One region of the Streptomyces sp. DSM 106670 genome, then DNA from elsewhere that is predicted to be linked to it. Evidence: riboswitches for the same ligand, from Rfam matches in the RefSeq annotation. Region 1 holds a riboswitch; each other region holds the start of a gene.
The links. Region 1 has a riboswitch for cyclic di-AMP ahead of ACSMXR_RS28675 (M23 family metallopeptidase). Riboswitches for the same ligand answer to the same signal wherever they lie in the genome.

Region 1 (5,359 bases):
GACGCCGTGCTCCCCGCAGTCGGCGACGGCCTCGGGCACCCGGTGGGCGGGGACGGCGATCACGGCGAGGTCGACCTGCTCGTCGATCTCGCCGAGCGAGCGGTGGGCCGGAACGCCGTCGAGGGTGGCGAGGCCCTCGTCGAAGGCGCGGTTGACGGCGTAGGTACGGCCCGTGAACCCGGCGGCCAGGAGGTTGCGCAGAACCGTGCGGCCCACCCCGCCGTGGTTGCGCCCGGCGCCGATGACCGCGACGGAGCCGGGGGCGAGGAGGCGCTGCACCGAGCGGGCCTCGGCGCGCTGTTCGCGGCCGCGCTGGACGGCGAGGGACTTCTCGGTGGGTTCGAGGTCGAGGGTGAGGTGGACGGAGCCGTCCTCGAAGCTGCGGCGCTGGGTGTACCCGGCGTCCCGGAACACCTTGATCATTTTGTTGTTGGCGGGGAGCACCTCGGCGGCGAAGCGCCGGATGCCGCGCTCGCGGGCGACCGCGGCGATGTGTTCGAGCAGCGCCGAGGCGACTCCGCGGCCCTGGTGGGCGTCCTGGACGAGGAAGGCGACCTCGGCCTCGTCGGCGGGCGCGGAGGCGGGGCGGCCCCGGTCGTCGATGCGGTCGTAGCGGACGGTTCCGATGAACTCGCCGCCGATCGTGACCGCCAGTCCCACCCGGTCGACGTAGTCGTGATGGGTGAAGCGGTGCACGTCCCGGTCGGATAGGCGGGGATACGGGGCGAAGAAGCGGTAGTACTTCGACTCGTCGGACACCTGCTCGTAGAAGCTGACCAGTCGCTCGGCGTCGTCCGTGGTGATCGGCCTGATGCGCGCGGTGCCCCCGTCGCGGAGCACCACGTCCGCTTCCCAGTGGTCGGGGTACGCGTGATGCGGACTCTGCTCCGGCGTGGGCTCCATGGCCAAAGCCTACGGCCGGACAGGAGGCCGGGCACAGCACCACGCACTGCATGAGAGACTGGTCTAGACAACCGTTGATATGTGAAGGGCAGAACCATGGCTGAGCGCCGCGTAAACGTCGGTTGGGCCGAGGGCCTGCACGCCCGCCCCGCTTCCATCTTCGTCCGTGCCGCCACGGCCTCCGGCGTCCCGGTGACGATCGCCAAGGCCGACGGCAACCCGGTGAACGCCGCCTCCATGCTGGCCGTGCTCGGTCTGGGCGCGCAGGGTGGCGAGGAGATCGTGCTCGCGTCCGACGCGGACGACGCCGAGGCCGCTCTGGACCGGCTGGCGAAGCTCGTCGCCGAGGGCCTGGAAGAGCTTCCGGAGACCGTCTGACCCATGCGACTCCGGGTCCGTCCGGATGCGACCGGCGAAAGAGCCGTGATCCCGTGAAGGGATCACGGCTCTTTCGCTTTCGGGAATGATTCGGGAAAGAGTCGCACCTCGATAATGCGGGCAGCCTGAATGGCGCACCGGAATTACTTCTCTTTGTATACGGCTCTTTTGTTAATGCCGGACGCCCGCAGTGTTTACGCCGTGTTGCGAACTTCTCACCGGCGGAACGGCGGCGGTGCGACGCCCAGCGAGATCCGGGCGGCGGAGCCGGTGGGCGCCGGTGGCGCGTTCCGCGTGCTGGGCGGTCAGCGCCCTCGCCCGCTCCGCGTCGCCGCGCGCCACGGCGTCCACGATCGCGCCGCGCTCGGCCCAGGCGTCGACCGGACGGGCCGGCTGCTCGACCGCGTACATCCAGGCGATCTTGTGCCGGAGCTGGGTGAGCAGCGCGATGAGGCCGGGGCTGCTCGACGCCTGGGCCAGGGTCTCGTGGAACCAGCCGCCCAGTGAGCGCAGATCCTCGCCCTCGCCCCGGCGGGCCCGCTCCTGGCCCAGCCTGACCAGACCCCGGAGCACCTTCAGATGGGCCTCCGTGCGGCGCTGGGCGGCGCGTGCCGCGCCCAGCGGCTCCAGGAGCATCCGCAGCTCCAGGAGGTCGGCCGCCTCCTGCGCGGTGGGTTCGGCGACACAGGCGCCGGCATGTCTGCGGGTGACCACGAAGCCTTCGGACTCCAGGGTGCGCAGGGCCTCGCGGACGGGGACGCGGGAGACCCCGTAGCGACGGGCCAGCAGCTCCTCGGTGAGGCGGCTGCCGCGCTCGTAGACACCGGAGACGATGTCGTCACGGATTGCCGTGCATACCGAATGCGCGGGAATGCGCATGTCCGAACCTCCGCCTTGATCCCCGCGAAACGCGGCCGCCCGACGTCTGTTCCGTGACTCTATTGCAATCTGCCGGAATTTCCGATGGCAGGCCGGAATCCATGGAAATCTTGAGGCCGGAATTGCCGAAGGCCCCGGCGGGTGCCGGGGCCTTCGGGCGGGGTCGCGCACAGGCGGGTCAGACGTTCAGACCGTGCGAGCGCAGGTAGCCGACGGGGTCCATGTCGGAGCCGTAGTCGGGGGTGGTGCGGGCCTCGAAGTGCAGGTGCGGGCCGGTGGAGTTGCCGGTGGAGCCGGAGAGCCCGATCTGCTGGCCGGAGGAGACGCTCTGGCCGACGGAGACGCCGATCGAGGAGAGGTGGCCGTACTGGGTGTACGTGCCGTCCGACATCCGGAGCACGATGTTGTTGCCGTACGCGCCGCCCCAGCCGGCCTCGACGACCGTACCGGCGCCTACCGCGACGACGGAGCTGCCGGAGGCGGCCTGGAAGTCGACGCCGGAGTGGCTGCCGGAGGACCAGAGCGCGCCGCCGGTGTTGTAGCCGGTGGTGACGTGGGAGCCGGCGACCGGGAGGTGGAAGGCGTTGAGCCGGGCGCGCTCGGCGGCGCGGGCGGCACGGGCCTTCTCCTCGCGGATCTCCTTGGCGCGGGCCTCGGCCTTGCGCTCGGCCTCCGCCTTCGCCTTGGCCTTGGCGGCCTTCTCGCGGGCCTCGGCGGCGGCCTTCGCCTTCGCCCTGGCGACCGCCTCGGCCTGCTGCTTCTGGGCCTGGGCCTGGGCGTCGATCTGGTCGGCGAGGGTGGCGTCGAGGGAGATGGCCTGGGTGAGGCCGGTGTCGGCGACCTTGGCGGCCTCGGTGTCCGCGGCGAGGGCCGGGGAGGACAGCGAGCCGAGGACTCCGGTGGTGGCCAGGGCCGCGATGCCGGCGGCCTGGGCGCCGCGACGCGTCAGACGGCTCGGGGCACGGTGCTTCCCGGTGGCACGGGTGAACGCCATGGAGAGGCTGATCCTTTCCTTCCTTCTCGCCTACCGGGTTAGCTGACGGGTTCGGAGCAGGAAGGTCTCCTACGGATCCCCGCGCCGGTTCACGGCACGGGCCTCCGATTCACCCCAGGGACTGCGTGTGGGTCCCCGGCTCCCCAGGCTCGCGCCTGACGGGGACTCGGCGATGACTGCCCGGCGCCGCGGATGCGGCATACGGGTGACGGACAGCCGGGCCGACGCTAGGCGGGGCGACTTCCCATCACCAAACGGACAGGGGGATTTGTCGCGCATCCCACAGGGCAGACAGGCAACCTCTCCAACAAAAGGGAGCGAAGCTCACCAATAGGGCAAAAAGGGAGGACCCCGGCGAACTTCCGTCCGTCGGGGTCCTCTTCGCGGCGGTGTGCCACGGATGCCGTCAGCCGGTGACGACGGACACCTCGCCGATGCCGAGCGCCTTGACGGGCTCCTCGATCCGCGCGGCGTCACCCACGAGGACCGTGACGAGGCGGTCCACCGGGAAGGCGTTGACCACGGCGGCGGTCGCCTCCACGGTGCCCGTCTCGGCGAGCCGGGCGTAGAGGTCGGCCTGGTAGTCGTCGGGGAGGTGCTGCTCGACCTGGTCGGCCAGCGTGCTCGCGACGGAGGCGGCGGTCTCGAACTTCAGCGGGGCGACGCCCACCAGGTTCTGCACGGCCGTCTCGCGCTCGGCGTCGGTCAGCCCCTCGGCGGCCAGCGTCCGCAGAACCTTCCAGAGGTCCTCCAGCGCCGGTCCGGTGGACTCCGTGTCCACCGAGCCGCTGATCGCGAGCATCGCCGCGCCGCCCGAGTCGGGGCCGCTGGAGCGCAGCACCTGGGCGAAGGCGCGTACGCCGTAGGTGTAGCCCTTCTCCTCGCGCAGCACCCGGTCCAGCCGGGAGGTGAGGGTGCCGCCCAGGCAGTACGTGCCGAGGACCTGCGCGGGCCACACGCGCTCGTGCCGGTCGGCGCCGATCCGGCCGATCAGCAGCTGGGTCTGGACCGCGCCGGGGCGGTCCACGATGACCACACGGCCGGTGTCGTCCGCGGTGATGGGCGGCACCGGGCGGGCCTGGCCGGCGTTGCCCGACCAGTCGCCGAGGGTCTCCGCCAGCAGCGCGTCCAGGTCGATGCCGGTCAGGTCTCCGACGATCACGGCCGTCGCCGTGGACGGGCGGACATGGGCGTCGAAGAAGGCGCGCACGGTGGCCTGATCGATCCGCCGGACGGTCTCCTCGGTGCCCAGGCGCGGGCGGGACATCCGGGCGGTGGCCGGGAACAGCTCCTTGGAGAGCTGCTTGGCGGCGCGCCGGGACGGGTTGGCCTGCTCGTGCGGGATCTCGTCGAGGCGGTTGCCCACCAGCCGCTCGATCTCGCTCTCGGCGAAGGCCGGGGCCCGCAGCGCCTCGGCGACCAGGCCGAGGGCCTTGGCCAGCCGGGAGGCCGGAACCTCCAGGGAGACCCGGACACCGGGGTGGTCGGCGTGCGCGTCGAGGGTGGCGCCGCAGCGCTCCAGCTCGGCGGCGAACTCCTCGGCGCTGTGCTTGTCGGTGCCCTCGGAGAGCGCCCGCGACATGATCGTGGCCACGCCGTCCAGGCCCTCGGGCTCGGCCTCCAGCGGCGCGTCCAGGAAGATCTCCACCGCGACGACCTGCTGGCCGGGGCGGTGGCAGCGCAGCACGGTCAGCCCGTTGGGCAGGGCGCCGCGCTCGGGCGCCGGGAAGGCCCAGGGGCGGGCCGTGCCGGCGGTGGGCTGCGGGTGGAACTCCATGGTTACTCCAGTCACGGCGGCGTCGCTCACTTGGCCGCCCCCTCGTGCGCGTCGCTGCCCTCGGCGCCGTCTTCGCCCTCGTCGGCCTCGTCGGCCGGTTCGATGGGCTCGTACACCAGCACCGCCCGGTTGTCGGGGCGCAGGGCCGCCTCGGCCGCCGCGCGCACCTCCTCCGCGGTGACGTCCAGGACCCGGCCCACGGCGCTCAGGGCGAGCTGCGGGTCGCCGAACAGCACCGCGTAGCGGCACAGTTCGTCGGCGCGGCCGGCGACCGTGCCGAGCCGGTCCAGCCACTCGCGCTCCAACTGCGCCTGGGCCCGCTCCATTTCCTCGGGGGTGGGCCCCTCGGCGGCGAACCTGGCCAGCTCCTCGTCGACGGCGGCCTCGATCTGCTCCACCTCGACCCCGCCGGACGTCTTCACGTCCAG
Region 2 (5,359 bases), 1.3 Mb from region 1:
CCGGGTCCAGGGTGCCGCCGCGGTACTGCGCGGTGGCCAGCGAACCCAGGGCGTTGCGGGTGGTGTTGAGGCGGTCGGTGCGGCGGGCGGCCTCGTCGGTCAGGGCCTCGACCTCGCGGGTGGCGGCGGCCGCCTTCTCCTTCGCCCCGTTGTACTTCTCGGTGGCGACCTCGGCGTCGTGGTAGAGCCGGTCGACCTTCGCCCTGACCTGGTCGGCGGTGGGGGCCGGTTCGGCGGGGGTCGCGCCGGCCCCGGTGACCGAGCCCGCGGTGGCGGCTCCGGCGAGCGCCAGGGTGGCGGCGGTGCGGGCAGCAGGGCCGGTGAACGGGCGCTGCTTGGGTTTTCGGTGGGCTGACCTGCGGTGCGCTGCCACGGGGGCGGCATCCTTCCTGTCGGCTGGCCGCCGGGGGATACCGGCGGGTCCGTGAAGGACGCTAATCCGGGCGCGGAGAAAAGAGTCGCCATGACAGCTATTGCCCTGATGTGACGTTTCGCCGGTCACTCATGATCGAAGTGATCGGGGAGGGCGTGCCCCCCTGACGAGGAAGGCTTGCCTCACTGAAAGGTAAAACCTTGGCCATGGCTAGGCTCCCGAGCCATGGACGTACTCATCAATGTCTTCGTCGGCCTGCACATCATCGGCATCGCCTCCCTGCTGGGCGGCTTCCTGACGCAGATGAAGGCCATGGGGTCGGGGACCGCCCGGTTCACCCCCGCGATGCTGCACGGCGCGCTGACCATGCTGGTCACCGGCATGGCACTGGTCGGCCTCAACCAGGCCGACGACCAGACCGTGAACAACGTCAAGATCGGCATCAAGCTGGCGCTGCTGGTCGTGATCCTCGCCCTGGTCTACGTCAAGCGCGACGAGGAGAAGGTCGACAAGGGCGCGTTCATCGCGGTCGGCGCCCTCACGACCGTCAACATCTTCATCGCCACGGTCTGGACCTGAGGCCGGACCACCGGACCTGAGGCCGAACCACGGCCTTCCGGGGGCGGCCGCTCACCGGCCGCCCCCGCCCTGTGTCACGCCGGGCGCACGCTCCCGTAGATCGGCATGTAGTAGATCGACTCCTCGCGCACGTTCGCACCCGGCTTCGGGGCGTGGATCATCATCCCGTCGCCCTTGTAGATGCCCACGTGGCTGATGTCGTCGTAGAAGAAGACCAGGTCACCCGGCTGCAGGTCGGACGTGGCGACCCGGGTCCCGACCTTCACCTGGTCCCAGGTGGTCCGGGGCAGGGTCACACCCGCCTCCCGCCACGCCGCCTGCGTCAGCCCCGAGCAGTCGTAGCTGGAGGGGCCCGTCGCGCCCCAGACGTACGGCTTCCCGATCTGGGCGCGGGCGAAGGCCAGCACCTTCTCCGCCTTGGCGGCGTAACCGCTGCCCGTACCGGAGCCGGAACCCGAACCCGTGCCCGTACCGGAGCCGGAGCCCGTGCCCGAACCGCCGCCCGACTCCTTCGCGGCCTCCTCGCGAGCCTTCTCCTCCGCCTCGGCCCTCTCCTTCGCCTCGGCGGCCTGACGGGCGGCCAGCTTCGCCGCCTTCTCCTTGGCCTCGGCCTCCTTCTTGCGCTCCAGCTCCGCCAGCCGCGCCTTCTCCTCGGCGGTCAGCCGGGACAGCAGGCCGCGGGCCTCGGTGAGCTTGGTCTGCACGTCCTTCTTGCTGGAGGCGAGCGTGGCCTGCGTCTCGGTCAGCGTCTCCAGGCTCTTCACCGCCTCCGCGCGCTTCTTCGCCGCCGAGGCCTGCTGCGTACGGAAATCGGTGACGGCCTTCTGCTGCCGCTCCGTCGCCCGGTCCATCAGCCGGCTCTGGTCGAAGTACCCCTGCGGGTCGTCCGCCAGGAAGAACGTCGCCGTGGGCGCGATGCCGCCGCTGCGGTACTGGGCCGCCGCGTAGGAGCCCAGCGCGCGGCGCGCCTCGTTGATCTTCTCGGTCCGCTTCGCCACGTCCGCGAGCAGCGTGTCGACCTTCTTCTGCTGCGTGGCGGAGGCGGCCTTGGCCCGGTTGTACTCCTGGGTCGCGGTGCCCGCCTGCCGGTACAGGGCGTCGACCTTCTTCTGCACTTCCTCGATGGCGGGCTTCGGCTCCGCGGGCGCGGCCGTGGCGCTCTGCGTGGAGAGCAACGTCACGGAGGCCAGCGCGGCCGTCGTCAGCCCGACGGCGGGAGTGGTGGTGCGCACCTTCGTGCGCGGCTTGCGATGCGATGCCAAGACCGGCATCTCCTTCCGTGGACCGCCTACCGGGTTAGCTGTCGGGTTCGGACGGAACGGAAGGCTGTCCTACGGTCCGGATGCGAGGTCACGGACCGATTCACCCCGGTTCTGCGTGTGGGTCCCCGGTTCCGAACTGCCTGGAGGGCAGGACGGATTCGGCAGAGGTGTCCGTTAGGCGCGGTTCGCCTCAGGGAGGTACGGATCACCTGACCGAGCACGCTAGCCAACCCGTGGCACCGCTGGGAAGCACGATGAGCGATATGCCCGATACATTTTCGTGACCTTTTCGGATCGAGGGCTCCGCACCCCCTCCGACCGGGCACTTCTTCACGGAACGTGGACGTCCGCTCTCCGTGCGTAGGACCGGGGTCACCGCTTCCGGGCTTCGGCGGAAGGTTGTCAGTCCGGCCGCCTAGACTCGGTAGGCGATGAGCAGCCTCTTTGACGACAGTTTCCTGACCGGCCTCCAGCCCGCGGAGGACGGCCCCCCGCCGCCCCCCGAGGACCACGCGCCCGAAGCGGTGCCGGAGGGACTCTTCGAGGGCGTCTACGACGCGCCCCCGCCGCCCCGGGACGGGTACTACCGGGACGGTCACCCGCGCCCGGTGCTCGACTCCGCCGCGCTGCTCGACGGGCTGAACACCGAGCAGCGCGCCGCCGTCGTGCACGCCGGATCCCCGCTGCTCATCGTCGCCGGGGCCGGCTCCGGCAAAACCCGGGTGCTCACCCACCGCATCGCCCATCTGCTGGCCGAGCGCGGCACGCACCCCGGGCAGATCCTCGCGATCACCTTCACCAACAAGGCCGCGGGCGAGATGAAGGAGCGCGTCGAGCAGCTGGTGGGCCCGCGCGCCAACGCCATGTGGGTCATGACCTTCCACAGCGCGTGCGTCCGCATCCTGCGCCGCGAGTCGAAGAAGCTCGGCTTCACCTCGTCGTTCTCGATCTACGACGCCGCCGACTCCAAGCGGCTGATGGCCCTGGTCTGCCGCGACCTCGACCTGGACCCCAAGCGCTACCCGCCGAAGTCCTTCACCGCCAAGGTCTCCAACCTCAAGAACGAGCTCATCGACGAGGAGACCTTCGCCGGACAGGCAGCCGACGGCTTCGAGAAGACCCTGGCCCAGGCGTACGCGCTCTACCAGGCCCGCCTGCGCGAGGCCAACGCCCTGGACTTCGACGACATCATCATGACGACGGTCCACCTCCTCCAGGCCTTCCCGGACGTGGCCGAGCACTACCGCCGCCGCTTCCGGCACGTCCTCGTCGACGAGTACCAGGACACCAACCACGCCCAGTACACGCTGGTCCGTGAGCTGGTCGGCCCGGCCGGGGAGAACGACGCGCCCGCCGAGCTGTGCGTGGTCGGTGACGCGGACCAGTCGATCTACGCCTTCCGGGGCGCGACCATCCGCAACATCCTCCAGTTCGAGGAGGACTACCCCAGCGCCACGACGATCCTGCTGGAGCAGAACTACCGCTCCACGCAGACGATCCTCTCCGCCGCCAACGCCGTCATCGAGCGCAACGAGAGCCGCCGCCCGAAGAACCTCTGGACCAACGCCGGCTCCGGCGCCCGCATCACCGGCTATGTCGCCGACACCGAGCACGACGAGGCGCAGTTCGTCGCCGACGAGATCGACCGGCTCACCGACGCGGGCGACGCCAAGGCGGGCGATGTCGCCGTCTTCTACCGCACCAACGCCCAGTCCCGTGTCTTCGAAGAGATCTTCATCCGCGTCGGCCTGCCCTACAAGGTCGTCGGCGGCGTGCGCTTCTACGAGCGCAAGGAGGTCCGGGACGTCCTGGCCTACCTCCGGGTCCTCGCCAACCCCGAGGACACCGTCCCGCTCCGCCGTATCCTCAACGTTCCCAAGCGCGGCATCGGCGACCGCGCCGAGGCGATGATCGACGCCCTGTCGATGCGCGAGAAGATCTCCTTCCCGCAGGCGCTGCGCCGCGTCGACGAGGCGTACGGCATGGCCGCCCGTTCCTCCAACGCCGTCAAGCGCTTCAACACGCTGATGGAGGAGCTGCGCACGATCGTCGAGTCCGGCGCCGGACCCGCCGTCGTGCTGGAAGCCGTCCTGGAGCGCACGGGCTATCTCGCCGAGCTCCAGAGCTCCACGGACCCGCAGGACGAGACCCGTATCGAGAACCTCCAGGAACTCGCCGCCGTCGCCCTCGAATTCGAGCAGGAGCGCGGCGAGGAGGAGGGCGCGGGCACGCTCGCGGAGTTCCTGGAGAAGGTCGCGCTCGTCGCCGACTCCGACCAGATCCCCGACGAGGACGAGGACGGCTCCGGCGTCATCACGCTGATGACCCTGCACACCGCGAAGGGCCTGGAGTTCCCGGTCGTCTTCCTCACCGGCCTGGAGGACGGCGTCTTCCCGCACATGCGGGCCCTCGGCCAGACCAAGGAGCTGGAGGAGGAGCGCCGCCTCGCGTACGTCGGCATCACCCGCGCCCGCGAACGGCTCTATCTGACCCGGGCGGCGATGCGCAGCGCCTGGGGCCAGCCCTCGTACAACCCGCCCTCGCGGTTCCTGGAGGAGATCCCGGAACAGCACCTGGACTGGAAGCGCAAGGGCCCGATGGCCGCCCCCGCCGGACCGACCTCCGGCATCACGTCCTCGCTCTCCTCCTCCCGCGCCCGCACCGGCCCCTCGGGCTTCGCGACCCGGCGCTCCTCGGAGAAGCCGACGGTCACCCTGGTGGCCGGGGACCGGGTCACGCACGACCAGTTCGGGCTCGGCACGGTGACGGCCGTCGAGGGCTTCGGCGACCAGGCCAAGGCGACGGTCGACTTCGGCGACGAGCGCCCGAAGAAGCTGCTGCTGCGGTACGCGCCGGTCGAGAAGCTGTAGACGGGGAGACGGACGCGACGGACGTGAAAAAAGGGGCCCTCGGGCCCCTTTTTTCACGTGCTCGTCAGGTCAGGTCGGGTTGACGCCCTTGCTGCGCAGCCACACCAGCGGGTCGATCGCCGCGCCGCCGTCGGGCCGGACCTCGAAGTGCAGGTGCGGACCGGTGGAGTTGCCCGAGTTCCCGGAGTACGCGATGACGTCACCGGCCTTCACCGGACCCGAGCGGATCTTGGTGCTGCTGAGGTGGCAGTACCAGGTCTCGGTGCCGTCGGCCG
Region 3 (5,359 bases), 3.4 Mb from region 1:
CGCGTGGCGGGGTCGCCAGGTCGGTGAAGAAGATGCGCGGCTATCTCGCCGAACTCATCCACCGGAAGCGGGAGAGCCCCGGCGACGACCTGATCTCCGGGCTGATCCGGGCCAGCGACCACGGCGAGCACCTCACGGAGAACGAGGCGGCCGCGATGGCGTTCATCCTTCTCTTCGCCGGGTTCGAGACGACCGTCAATCTGATCGGGAACGGGACCTACGCGCTGCTGCGCCACCCCGAGCAGCGGGCCCGGCTGGAAGCCTCGCTGGACGCCGGGGAGAGCGCGCTGCTGGCGACCGGGCTGGAGGAACTGCTCCGGTTCGACGGGCCGGTCGAGATGGCGACCTGGCGGTACGCCACCGAGGCGCTGACCCTGGGCGGCGCGGAGATCGCCGCCGGGGATCCCGTACTCGTGGTGCTCGCGGCGGCCGACCGCGACCCGGAGCGGTTCGCGGATCCGGACATGCTGGACCTTGCACGGCGTGACAATCAGCACCTCGGATACGGGCACGGCATCCACTACTGCCTGGGTGCGCCGCTGGCCCGGCTGGAGGGGCAGACCGCGCTGGCCACGCTGTTGAGACGCCTCCCTGACCTGCGACTTGCGGGAGAACCTGGCGATTTGCGCTGGCGCGGCGGGCTCATCATGCGTGGACTGCGCACGCTTCCCGTCGAGTTCGAGCCGGGCAGCCGCTCAGAAAAAAGTGACACGCTGTCAACTCTGTGACTTTCACGTGATCTGCGCTGCATCGACTTGTGACACACGTTCGAGTCCCGCTAGGTTCACGGTTCGACGCGTCGGTCGCTCGTTGCTCACGCGTCACTTGTGTGTCGCTGCCGGCGTCTGTTCCTGCCGCGCGGCGCACGGGTCACTCGCTTGTCAGTCGCACGGAAGGCATACCCATGGGCTCCGCGAACGGCAGACACCGCCGCCCTCGCCAGGCACCCGCCATCGTCGTCGCCGCAGGTGTGACGGGATCGGCCATCGCCATCCCGCTGCTCGGCGCGAGCGGCGCGCACGCGGCCGAGGCCTCCACCTGGGACCGGGTCGCGGAGTGCGAGAGCGGCGGCATGTGGAGCGCCGACCTCGGCAACGGCTACTACGGCGGGCTCCAGTTCTCCCAGGAGACCTGGTCGGCGTACGGCGGCACGGCGTTCGCGCCCCGCGCCGACCTCGCCAGCCGGTCGCAGCAGATCTCCGTCGCCGAGAAGGTCCTGGACGACCAGGGCCCGAAGGCGTGGCCCAGCTGCGCGGTGATCTCCGGTCTCGCGGTGGACGGCAGCCTGCCGGGCGTCGACCCGGGCACCTCGCCGACCCCCGATCCGACGAGCACCCCGACCGACGAAGCGGACGCCCCCGACGAAGCGGATGAATCCGGCAAGTCCGGTGAGGCCGACAAGTCCGGCAAGGGTGAGAAGAAGGGTGAGAAGGAGAGCGACGGTACAGGGGAGGGGAGCGAGACCCCCGACTCCTCGGTGACGCCCACCACCCCGCCGTCCTCCGAGGCTCCCGACGCCACGGACCCCTCCGGCGCCCCCGACGCCTCGACCGGCGAGAGCGGCAAGGGCGGCAAGCACCGCGGCACCCCCGCGCCCGAGGAGGTCGACGGCGGCCAGGACGACGGCCCCCGCGGGTCCGGCCGGCACGCCTCGCGCGGTGACGGCGACGCGCGCGACGGCGGCGCCGCGGGCGCCGGTGCGTACACGGTGCAGCCCGGCGACAACCTCTGGGCCATCGCCGACGCCCAGGAACTTCCCGGCGGCTGGACCGGTCTGTACGAGACCAACAAGGACCTCCTGGGCTCCGACCCGGACCTGATCCTGCCCGGCCAGAGCCTGGATCTGGGCCTGGGTCAGGACGCGGAGCAGGGCGGGGACCAGGGTGCGCCGGAAGGCGCCGAGGTGCCTGCCGCCAACTGATTCAATTCGGGCGAAAACGCCCGGGAAAATCAGGCAGTTCAGAGACCTATGTCCACTTTTGCGGAAGTGAGACATGGGTCTCTTTGCTTCAACTGGCGCGTCTCGCCCGGCCAGTCCGCGCGTATCGCCCCCGACCTGCGGAAATGCCCCATCGGTCGCGGTGAGTTCGGGCCGATTGTGCCCTATGTCCATCTTTGAATGTCGGGGTTGCCTGTGTTTACGGTCGGAGCCGCTCGCACCGCGGGCCCCGTCGACCGTCACGCCGAATCCTGCCGTCGGTCGAAGGGAACAGACGCGTAAAGCGCCGTAGGCAGGAGCGGGGGACCCAGGTAAGCCGCCGGGTCCGCACAGCCCCTCCGGGGGATGTACGGGACCGGCTAGGGGTGAAGCCGTGCGCACGACGCACGGCCGGGCAACTCATCAGCCCGAACCCGACAGCTCACCTCGTAGGCGTCGGTGAGGAGATTCGTTCCATGCTGCTGAACAGCAAGGGCAAGCACCGCCGCCCGTCCAAGGCCACCCGTATCGCCACCCTCGCGGGTGTCACCGGTGCCGCCGTCGCCGTCCCGCTGATGGGCGCGACCAACGCGTCCGCCGCCTCCGTCGAGACCTGGGACGCCGTCGCCCAGTGCGAGTCGGGCGGCAACTGGTCCATCAACACCGGCAACGGCTACTACGGCGGACTGCAGTTCTCGCAGTCCAGCTGGGCCGCCGCCGGTGGTACGCAGTACGCCTCGCGCGCCGACCTGGCCTCCAAGGACCAGCAGATCGCCACCGCCGAGAAGCTCCTCGACCTGCAGGGCCCGGGCGCCTGGGCCTGCGCCGGCGCCGGCGGCCTCACCAACGACGGTGTGGACCCGGGCGTGAACACCGGCTCCGGCCAGTCCGAGAGCAAGCCCGAGCAGGCGCAGCCCCAGCGTCAGGCCGAGCAGCCCACCACGCGCTCCGAGCAGCGCGAGGCCCCCAAGGCCGAGAGCAAGAAGACCGTCACCACCCCGACCGGCGAGAAGGTCAAGAAGGGTGACGGCGAGTACAAGGTCAAGGCCGGCGACACCCTGAGCAAGATCGCCGAGAAGGAAGGCGTCAAGGGCGGCTGGAGCAAGCTCTTCAAGCTCAACGACGACATCGTCGAGGACGCCGACCTGATCTTCCCGGGTCAGCAGCTCCACCTGAAGTAAACGCCGTATCTCCTCCCCGGAGGGGAAGCGTCCGGCGGCACTTCTCCTCGCACGGCTTCCCGGCCCGGCGCGCTCATCCCCCCAGCGCGCCGGGCCGGGTTCTTCGTCGGCGAGGGGCCGAAGGGGAGCGCGGTTGCGTTCACCTCTTGTCGGCAACACGTGTTACTGCTCAGTAGATATCTAGAGTTTTGTCCCGTTACGCAGGTCCTTGGGTCCTTTTTCGTCCCAGGAGACGGGCGGTCGGCTGGCCGACGCGGCCGGGCCGGATAGGCTCGGGTCGCAAGGCCACAGTGACCCTGCACAACCAGTGTCAGATCCCAGAAGGAGATGCCTCGTGCCGTCCATCGACGTCGTCGTAGCCAGGGAAATCCTCGACTCCCGGGGCAACCCCACGGTCGAGGTCGAGGTTGGCCTCGACGACGGCAGCACGGGCCGTGCTGCTGTTCCGTCCGGCGCCTCCACCGGTGCGTTCGAGGCTGTAGAGCTTCGCGACGGTGACCCCAACCGCTACCAGGGCAAGGGCGTCGAGAAGGCCGTCCTCGCCGTCATCGAGCAGATCGGCCCGGAGCTCGTCGGGTACGACGCCACCGAGCAGCGCCTCATCGACCAGGCGATGTTCGACCTGGACGCCACCGAGAACAAGGCCTCGCTCGGCGCGAACGCCATCCTCGGCGTCTCGCTGGCCGTCGCGCACGCCGCATCCGAGGCGTCCGACCTGCCGCTCTTCCGCTACCTCGGCGGCCCGAACGCGCACCTGCTGCCCGTTCCGATGATGAACATCCTGAACGGCGGCTCGCACGCCGACTCCAACGTGGACATCCAGGAGTTCATGATCGCGCCGATCGGCGCCGAGTCCTTCTCCGAGGCCCTGCGCTGGGGCGCGGAGATCTACCACACGCTGAAGAAGGTCCTCAAGACCAAGGGCCTGTCCACCGGACTCGGCGACGAGGGCGGCTTCGCCCCGAACCTGGAGTCCAACCGCGCCGCCCTGGACCTCATCGTCGAGGCCATCACGGAGGCCGGCTACGTCCCGGGCCGTGACGTGGCGCTCGCGCTCGACGTCGCCGCGTCCGAGTTCTACAAGGACGGCGTCTACGAGTTCGAGGGCAAGTCCCGCTCGGCCGCCGAGATGACCGAGTACTACGAGGAGCTCGTCTCCGCGTACCCGCTGGTCTCCATCGAGGACCCGCTGTACGAGGACGACTGGGCCGGCTGGAAGGTCATCACCGACCGCATCGGCTCCAAGGTCCAGATCGTCGGCGACGACCTCTTCGTCACCAACCCCGAGCGTCTGGCCCGCGGCATCGAGGAGGGCTCCGCCAACGCCCTGCTCGTGAAGGTCAACCAGATCGGTTCGCTGACCGAGACCCTGGACGCCGTCGAGCTGGCCCAGCGCAACGGCTTCAAGTGCATGATGTCGCACCGCTCCGGCGAGACCGAGGACGTCACCATCGCCGACCTCGCCGTCGCCGTGAACTGCGGCCAGATCAAGACCGGCGCCCCGGCCCGCTCGGACCGCGTCGCCAAGTACAACCAGCTGCTGCGCATCGAGGAGATCCTCGACGACGCCGCGGTGTACGCGGGCCGCTCCGCCTTCCCGCGCTTCAAGGGCTGACCCGAAGTCGCAAGCAGGTAGCCTCCGCCCGTCCCCGCACCCGGTCCCGTACCGTGTGCGGGGACGGACGTATGTGATGGGGAGGCGGGAGACATGGCCGGGAAGGACCGCGACCGGTTCTCCACCGCGACCAGGCTGCGACTGCTCGGCGAGCAGACCGCGGCCCGCGTGTACCGATCCCAGAACCGCCGCCAGGCCCGCCGCTCCCGGCTCACCGGCCGGGCCGCGTTCCTGGCGCTGGTGGTCTGCTCCCTGGTGGTGGCGCTCGCCTACCCGATGCGGCAGTACGTCTCCCAGCGCGACGAGATCGCCGAGCAGGAGCGGCTCTCGCAGCAGGCGGAGCGGCGCACCGAGGAGCTGCGCGACGAGAAGGCGCGGCTCCAGGACGACGCGTACATCATGCGTCTGGCCCGCCAGCACCTCCACTACGTCCTGCCCGGGGAGACCGCCTACACCGTGGCCGACCCGGACGCGGCCGAGGACCGGCGCGGCGAGCCCGGCGCGAGCGACCGCCCGTGGCACGCGAACCTCTGGGACGGCGTGGACAGCGCCGACCGTGCCGACCGCGACTGACCGACCGACCCCGTACGTACCTCCGTACGTTCCTGTGTACGTCCACCTCTACGAGCTTCCGAGCAGAACCAA
Region 4 (5,359 bases), 930 kb from region 1:
GACCTGACGATTCTCTACCGGGGCCCGCTCGCCTCCTGCGACTACGACTGTCCGTACTGCCCGTTCGCCAAGCGGCGGGACAGTCGCGCGCAGCTCACGGCGGACCGGGAGGCGTTGGAGCGGTTCACGGGCTGGGCGGCGGCGCAGACGGGTGACCGGCTGTCCGTGCTGTTCACCCCGTGGGGCGAGGGCCTGGTGCGTTCCTGGTACCGGCGGGCGCTGACGGAGCTGTCGCGGCTGCCGCACATCGGCCGGGTCGCGATCCAGACGAACCTGAGCGGCCGCACCGACTGGCTGGCGGACGCCGATCCGGAGCGGATCGCGCTGTGGTGCACGTACCACCCGGGGCAGACCCCGTACGACCGGTTTCTGGGTAGATGCCGGGATCTGTCGGCGAAGGGAATCCGCTACAGCGTGGGCGTGGTGGGGTTCGACGAGCATCTGGAGGAGGCCCGGCGACTGCGGGCGGCGCTGCCCGAGGAGGTCTACCTCTGGGTGAACGCCGCCGAGGGCCACACGTACACCGACGAGGAGGCGGCGCGCTGGACGGAGCTGGATCCGTTGTTCCCCTACAGCCGTGATCCGCACCGTTCGGCGGGGCTGCCCTGCCGGACGGGCGAGTCGGTGATCTCGGTGGACGGCGACGGCACGGTGCGGCGCTGTCACTTCGTCAAGGCGGAGCTGGGCAATCTCTACGACGGCAGCTACCGCCGGGCGCTCGGCCCCCGGGCCTGTCCGCTCGCCGTGTGCGACTGCCACATCGGCTATGTGCATCTGGAGTCGCTGCCGCTGTACGACGTGTTCGCGGGCGGCGTCCTGGAGCGGATACCGGCGGGGCGCCCGCCGGGCGGAGGCACGCCGCCGGACGGGCTCGTGGTGCCGAACCCGTCCCGGCGCGCGCTGCCTCTGCTGGAGCCCTGAGCGACCCGGCCGCTACAGCGGCAGCAGGTCGGGGCGCTTCGCCTCGACGTGGTCGCCGGAGGACTCGCCGCGCAGCCGTCGCCCGATCCACGGCACCAGGTATTCGCGGGCCCACTGGATGTTGTCGCGCCGCTCGTCGAAGGGGCTGCGCTGGGCCTGCGGCGGCCACGGCTGGTCGGGGTCGGCGGGCACGTCGTGGCCGAGGACCTGGGCGGCGCGCAGGGCGACGCGGGTGTGGCCCTCGGGCGAGAGGTGCAGCCGGTCGGCGTCCCACGCGCGCCGGTCCTGGACCGAGCGCAGCGACCACAGGTCCAGCACGGGGCACTGGTAGCGGTCGGCGATGGCCCGCAGATGGACGTTGTACGTGGCGATCTTGCCGCGCATGTGGCGCAGCACCGGAACGCCGCGGGTGTCGAAGCCGGTGGTGACCATGACCGTGCCGACCGCGTTGCTCAGGTCGGCGACCGCCCGCTCGAAGCGCTCGGCGAGGTCGTCGGGGTCGGTGCCGGGCCGGATGATGTCGTTGCCGCCCGCGCAGAAGCTGACCAGGTCGGGGGCCAGTTCCTTGGCACGGGGGATCTGCTCCTCGACGATCTGGTCGAGGAGACGTCCTCGTACGGCGAGATTGGCGTAGCGGAAGTCCCCGTGCGAGGAGTCCTCGGGGCCGGCCTCCGTGTCGGGGGCCGGGAGCCGGTCGGCGAGGAGGACCGCGAAACGGTCCGCCCAGCCGAGATAGGTCCCGTCGGGGCCGGGGTCGCCGACGCCCTCGGTGAAACTGTCGCCAATCGCCGCGTACGACCCGATGATGTGCTGCTGGTTGTTTCTCGAATCGTCTGCCACAAGGACTTATCCTGCATCGTCCGATGTGACCTACGCGACCGTAATACGGGGTTGACGGGTGGTGAGATAGACCACCCGGTCAGGTTTTGGTAAAGCCGGAATAAAGAGAGGGGCGGTGCGCCGCCGCGCACCGCCCCTCGGATACTTCTGGCCGCGTCCGGTCAGACGGAGACGCCGTGCTGACGCAGGTACGCGATCGGGTCGACGTCCGAGCCGTAGCTCGGGCCGGTGCGGACCTCGAAGTGCAGGTGCGGGCCGGTGGAGTTGCCGGTGGAGCCGGAGAGGCCGATCTGCTGGCCGCCGGTGACGGTCTGGCCGACGGAGACGTTCAGCGAGGACTGGTGGGCGTACTGCGAGTACATGCCGTCCTCGTGCTGGATGACGACCTCGTTGCCGTAGGAGCCGCTGTTGCCGGCCGAGACCACGGTGCCCGGTCCGATGGCGAGGACGGGGGTGCCGGAGGCGGCCTGGAAGTCCGAGCCGGTGTGGTAGCCGCTGGACCAGCTGGCGCCGGAAGCGCGGTACTGGGTGGTGACGTTGGGGTTGGCCAGCGGGGCGGACCAGCCGGAGCCGGTGGCCTCGGAGGAGCCGGTCTGCGCGGAGTCGCCGGAGCCCTCGGAGTCGTCGGCGGAGATGGTGTCGCCCTTCGGGGCTTCCTTCGGCGCGTCCTTCGGGGCCGGAGCGGCCTTCTTCGGGGCGGCCTCGGGAGCGGCGGACTTCGCGGCCGGGGCGGAGCCCTTGGCGCCGAGGGTCAGCTTCATGCCCGGGTGGATCAGGCTGGGGTTGTCGCCGACGGTGGAGCGGTTGTCCTGGTACAGCTTCTCCCACCCGCCCTTGAGCCGGTGCTCGGCCGCGATCTTCGACAGGTAGTCGCCGGAGACGACGGAGTACGTCTTCGGGGCGGCCTTCGACGCGGCGGGGGCGGCCGACGGGGCGGTGTGCGCGGCGGCGACCGAGGCGGCGGCGGGCTTCGCGGCGGGAGCGGCCTGGTCGGCGGCGCTCGCGACGGTGGCGCCGATGAGCGGGAGGGCGAGTGCGGCGCCGCCGGTGCCCGCGACGAGGACGCCGCGGGAGATCGGGCCGGACTTCGGACGACGGTGCTTACCCTTTGCGGGCATGGGGAATTTCCTCTCCGGCGCCTGCGAGGTGAGCTGTCGGGTTCGGGCTGGAGATGCCCGGTCGCGTTGCGGCGACTTCACCCCGAGCCGGTCCGGATCGCTCCGGATCGGCGGCTTACCTGGTTCCCCCGCTCCTGCCACACGTGAGTGGGTGGGTGCGAATTCCGGGCGGCGGCAGGATTAGGCGGTCCGTCCGGATTGCGGCGACCGTAAACCGGTCAGGACGAGCGGAACAAGCCATCGGTTGCGCGCCGGAATCATCGATTCGATATCGCCCCGGATTTCCCGTCACACTCCGTGGATTACGGATCTTGGATTTCCGTACGGGCAACGGGAATACCCCCGGGCGCCCTCGCCACGGTCCGTCACGGATATGATCCCGCTCACCTCCGGAATCCCATCTCCCCCATTAGCGGGGCATGTTCTGCGAAATACACCAATACGGACATGCCGCCGAGAGCGCTCCTGACGCCGGGTCAGCCCGGCCTCGACGGCACCCCGCGACGGGGTGGCGACCGTGATGATTTTCTGTCGAATCGATGTCGTATCGTCACGGGAGCGCCCTCGCCGGCGAGCCGCGCCGACGCCAGAGATCCCAGGAGCCACCGTGACGCAGCAGGTGCCGCAGGTCCCGCCGACAGAGACCGTGCTGACCGGAGTCCGCAACTTCCGCGACGTGGGCGGGCTCCCCACCACGGACGGGCGGCGCACCGCCTTCGGACGGCTCTACCGCAGCGGCCACCTGGCGCACGCCACCGACGAGGACGCGGCCTTCCTCGGCGGGCTCGGACTGCACACGGTCTTCGACTTCCGGCACTCCGCCGACCACCGCCTCGACGGTTACGACATCGAGCTGCCCGGTGTCCGCAATGTCAGCATTCCGCTCTCCGACCCGGCCGACGGCGCGGAGTTCTGGCGGCTGGTGAGCGACGGGAACATCGAGCAGCTGCGCTCGGTCCTCGCGGACGGCAAGGGCGTCGACCGCATGATCCGGATGTACCGCGCGACGATCGAGGACCGCACCGCCGAGCACAGCCGGGTGCTGCACGCGCTGGCCGAGGACAGCGTCCCGGCCCTGATGCACTGCGCGGCGGGCAAGGACCGGGCCGGCCTCTCGATCGCGGTCGCCCTGCTGGCGGTCGGCGTGGAGGTGGAGGCGATCGAGGAGGACTACCTCAAGTCCAACGACCTCCACCGCCGCTACAACGTGAAGCGCTCCGACGCCTCCGCGGCCGGCATGTCGCCCGAGGTGCTGGAGCTGCTCGACCCGCTCTTCGGGGCGCGGCCGGCCTACCTCGCGGCGGCCTTCGCGACCATCGAGGAGAACTGGGGCACGACCGACCGCTACCTCACCGAGGGGCTGAAGATCTCCTCCGGGACCCGGGAGCGACTGCGCGAGCGCCTGCTCGACCAGGACTGACCCGGCCGGCCGCGGGCCGTCACTTGCTCCCGGCCACCACGAAGAGCAGGTAGAGGAAGGCCGCGATGACATGGCCCGCCACCAGATAGGCGAAGAGCCGGATGATGACGCCGCGCGGCATCCGCTTCTCCTGCGGGTCCTCGTCCTTGCGGCGTCCGGGGCCCAGCGGGTCGTAGTGTTCGGAATCGGACATGACGGTCCTCTCTGTCGGCCTCACGGCCGGTGGAGCGAAGGATGGAGCCGGCGGGGACGGCCGGTCAGCGCGCGTGGAGGGCGTTGCCGAGGCAGAGCTCGGCGGCGGGACTCTGCAGCAGGGTGTGGACGAAGAGCAGCTCCGCACCGCCGCGGTCGACGGCCGCGATCCGGTGCGGGGTGAGCGAGTCGAAGTGGGCACTGTCGCCGGGTTCGAGGTCGTGCACGGTGTCGCCGAGCCCGACCCGCAGCCGCCCCTCCATCACGTACAGCCACTCCTCGCCGGGATGGACCCGGACCAGGTCGCCCTGGGCCCCGTACGGAACACGTACCCGCAGGGCCTGCATCGCGCGGCCGGAGCCGCCCGCCTGCCGGTACATCCAGCCGTCCGCCTCCGCCCCCTCGAAGCCGCCGCCGCGGACGATCGCGTCCCGTTCGGGCGGCTGCTCGCCGAGGAGCTCGGAGACCGTCGTACCGTAGATACGGGCCAGCCCCAGCAGCATCGGCAGCGAGGGCTGTCGGCGGCCGGTCTCCAGCCGGGAGAGATGGGCCGGGGAGAGCCCGGCCCGCCGGGCGGCGGTCTCCAGGGTCAGACCACGGCTTCGGCGCAGGTCACGCAGTCGGGGTGCGACGCCGGGGAGCTCGTCCGGCACCCCTTCGTCCGGAGGGTTCATGGATCCATTGGGCCAGGATCTTTCCTCCGGGGCAAATAACTTGCCCCGGAGGCAAAGCGGCACCCGTCAGCGGTTGGCCACGGCCTGCTTGACCAGGGTGCGGCCGAAGTCCCACATCAGTCCGCCGCCGCTGTGCGCGTCGTCCATGACGGACGTGAACGCCGCCACGAAGCGGTCCACCTCCGCGTCCCCGA

Region 2: linked by a shared signal. The riboswitch ahead of ACSMXR_RS23160 (C40 family peptidase) and the one ahead of ACSMXR_RS28675 (M23 family metallopeptidase) in region 1 are both predicted to bind cyclic di-AMP.
Region 3: linked by a shared signal. The riboswitch ahead of ACSMXR_RS13710 (transglycosylase family protein) and the one ahead of ACSMXR_RS28675 (M23 family metallopeptidase) in region 1 are both predicted to bind cyclic di-AMP.
Region 4: linked by a shared signal. The riboswitch ahead of ACSMXR_RS32665 (M23 family metallopeptidase) and the one ahead of ACSMXR_RS28675 (M23 family metallopeptidase) in region 1 are both predicted to bind cyclic di-AMP.

Annotation. Positions count from the first base shown of each region.
Region 1 is NZ_CM147704.1:6,456,582-6,461,940, reverse strand. Features, by position in the region: gene ACSMXR_RS28690 (bifunctional acetate--CoA ligase family protein/GNAT family N-acetyltransferase) at 1-903, opposite strand, end outside; gene ACSMXR_RS28685 (HPr family phosphocarrier protein) at 1,000-1,281, shown strand; gene ACSMXR_RS28680 (GntR family transcriptional regulator) at 1,453-2,160, opposite strand; gene ACSMXR_RS28675 (M23 family metallopeptidase) at 2,339-3,154, opposite strand; cyclic di-AMP (ydaO/yuaA leader) riboswitch at 3,168-3,336, opposite strand; gene ACSMXR_RS28670 (M16 family metallopeptidase) at 3,561-4,931, opposite strand; gene ACSMXR_RS28665 (M16 family metallopeptidase) at 4,958-5,359, opposite strand, start outside.
Region 2 is NZ_CM147704.1:5,195,748-5,201,106, forward strand. Features, by position in the region: gene ACSMXR_RS23150 (C40 family peptidase) at 1-373, opposite strand, end outside; gene ACSMXR_RS23155 (hypothetical protein) at 599-952, shown strand; gene ACSMXR_RS23160 (C40 family peptidase) at 1,027-2,223, opposite strand; cyclic di-AMP (ydaO/yuaA leader) riboswitch at 2,222-2,388, opposite strand; gene pcrA (DNA helicase PcrA) at 2,646-5,084, shown strand; gene ACSMXR_RS23170 (M23 family metallopeptidase) at 5,154-5,359, opposite strand, start outside.
Region 3 is NZ_CM147704.1:3,103,863-3,109,221, reverse strand. Features, by position in the region: gene ACSMXR_RS13720 (cytochrome P450 family protein) at 1-728, shown strand, start outside; gene ACSMXR_RS13715 (transglycosylase family protein) at 905-1,921, shown strand; cyclic di-AMP (ydaO/yuaA leader) riboswitch at 2,214-2,389, shown strand; gene ACSMXR_RS13710 (transglycosylase family protein) at 2,395-3,099, shown strand; gene eno (phosphopyruvate hydratase) at 3,434-4,714, shown strand; gene ACSMXR_RS13700 (FtsB family cell division protein) at 4,808-5,287, shown strand.
Region 4 is NZ_CM147704.1:7,384,545-7,389,903, reverse strand. Features, by position in the region: gene ACSMXR_RS32675 (STM4011 family radical SAM protein) at 1-921, shown strand, start outside; gene ACSMXR_RS32670 (SGNH/GDSL hydrolase family protein) at 934-1,761, opposite strand; gene ACSMXR_RS32665 (M23 family metallopeptidase) at 1,923-2,879, opposite strand; cyclic di-AMP (ydaO/yuaA leader) riboswitch at 2,883-3,043, opposite strand; gene ACSMXR_RS32660 (tyrosine-protein phosphatase) at 3,487-4,299, shown strand; gene ACSMXR_RS32655 (DUF6126 family protein) at 4,319-4,492, opposite strand; gene ACSMXR_RS32650 (helix-turn-helix domain-containing protein) at 4,557-5,165, opposite strand; gene ACSMXR_RS32645 (aspartate aminotransferase family protein) at 5,232-5,359, opposite strand, start outside.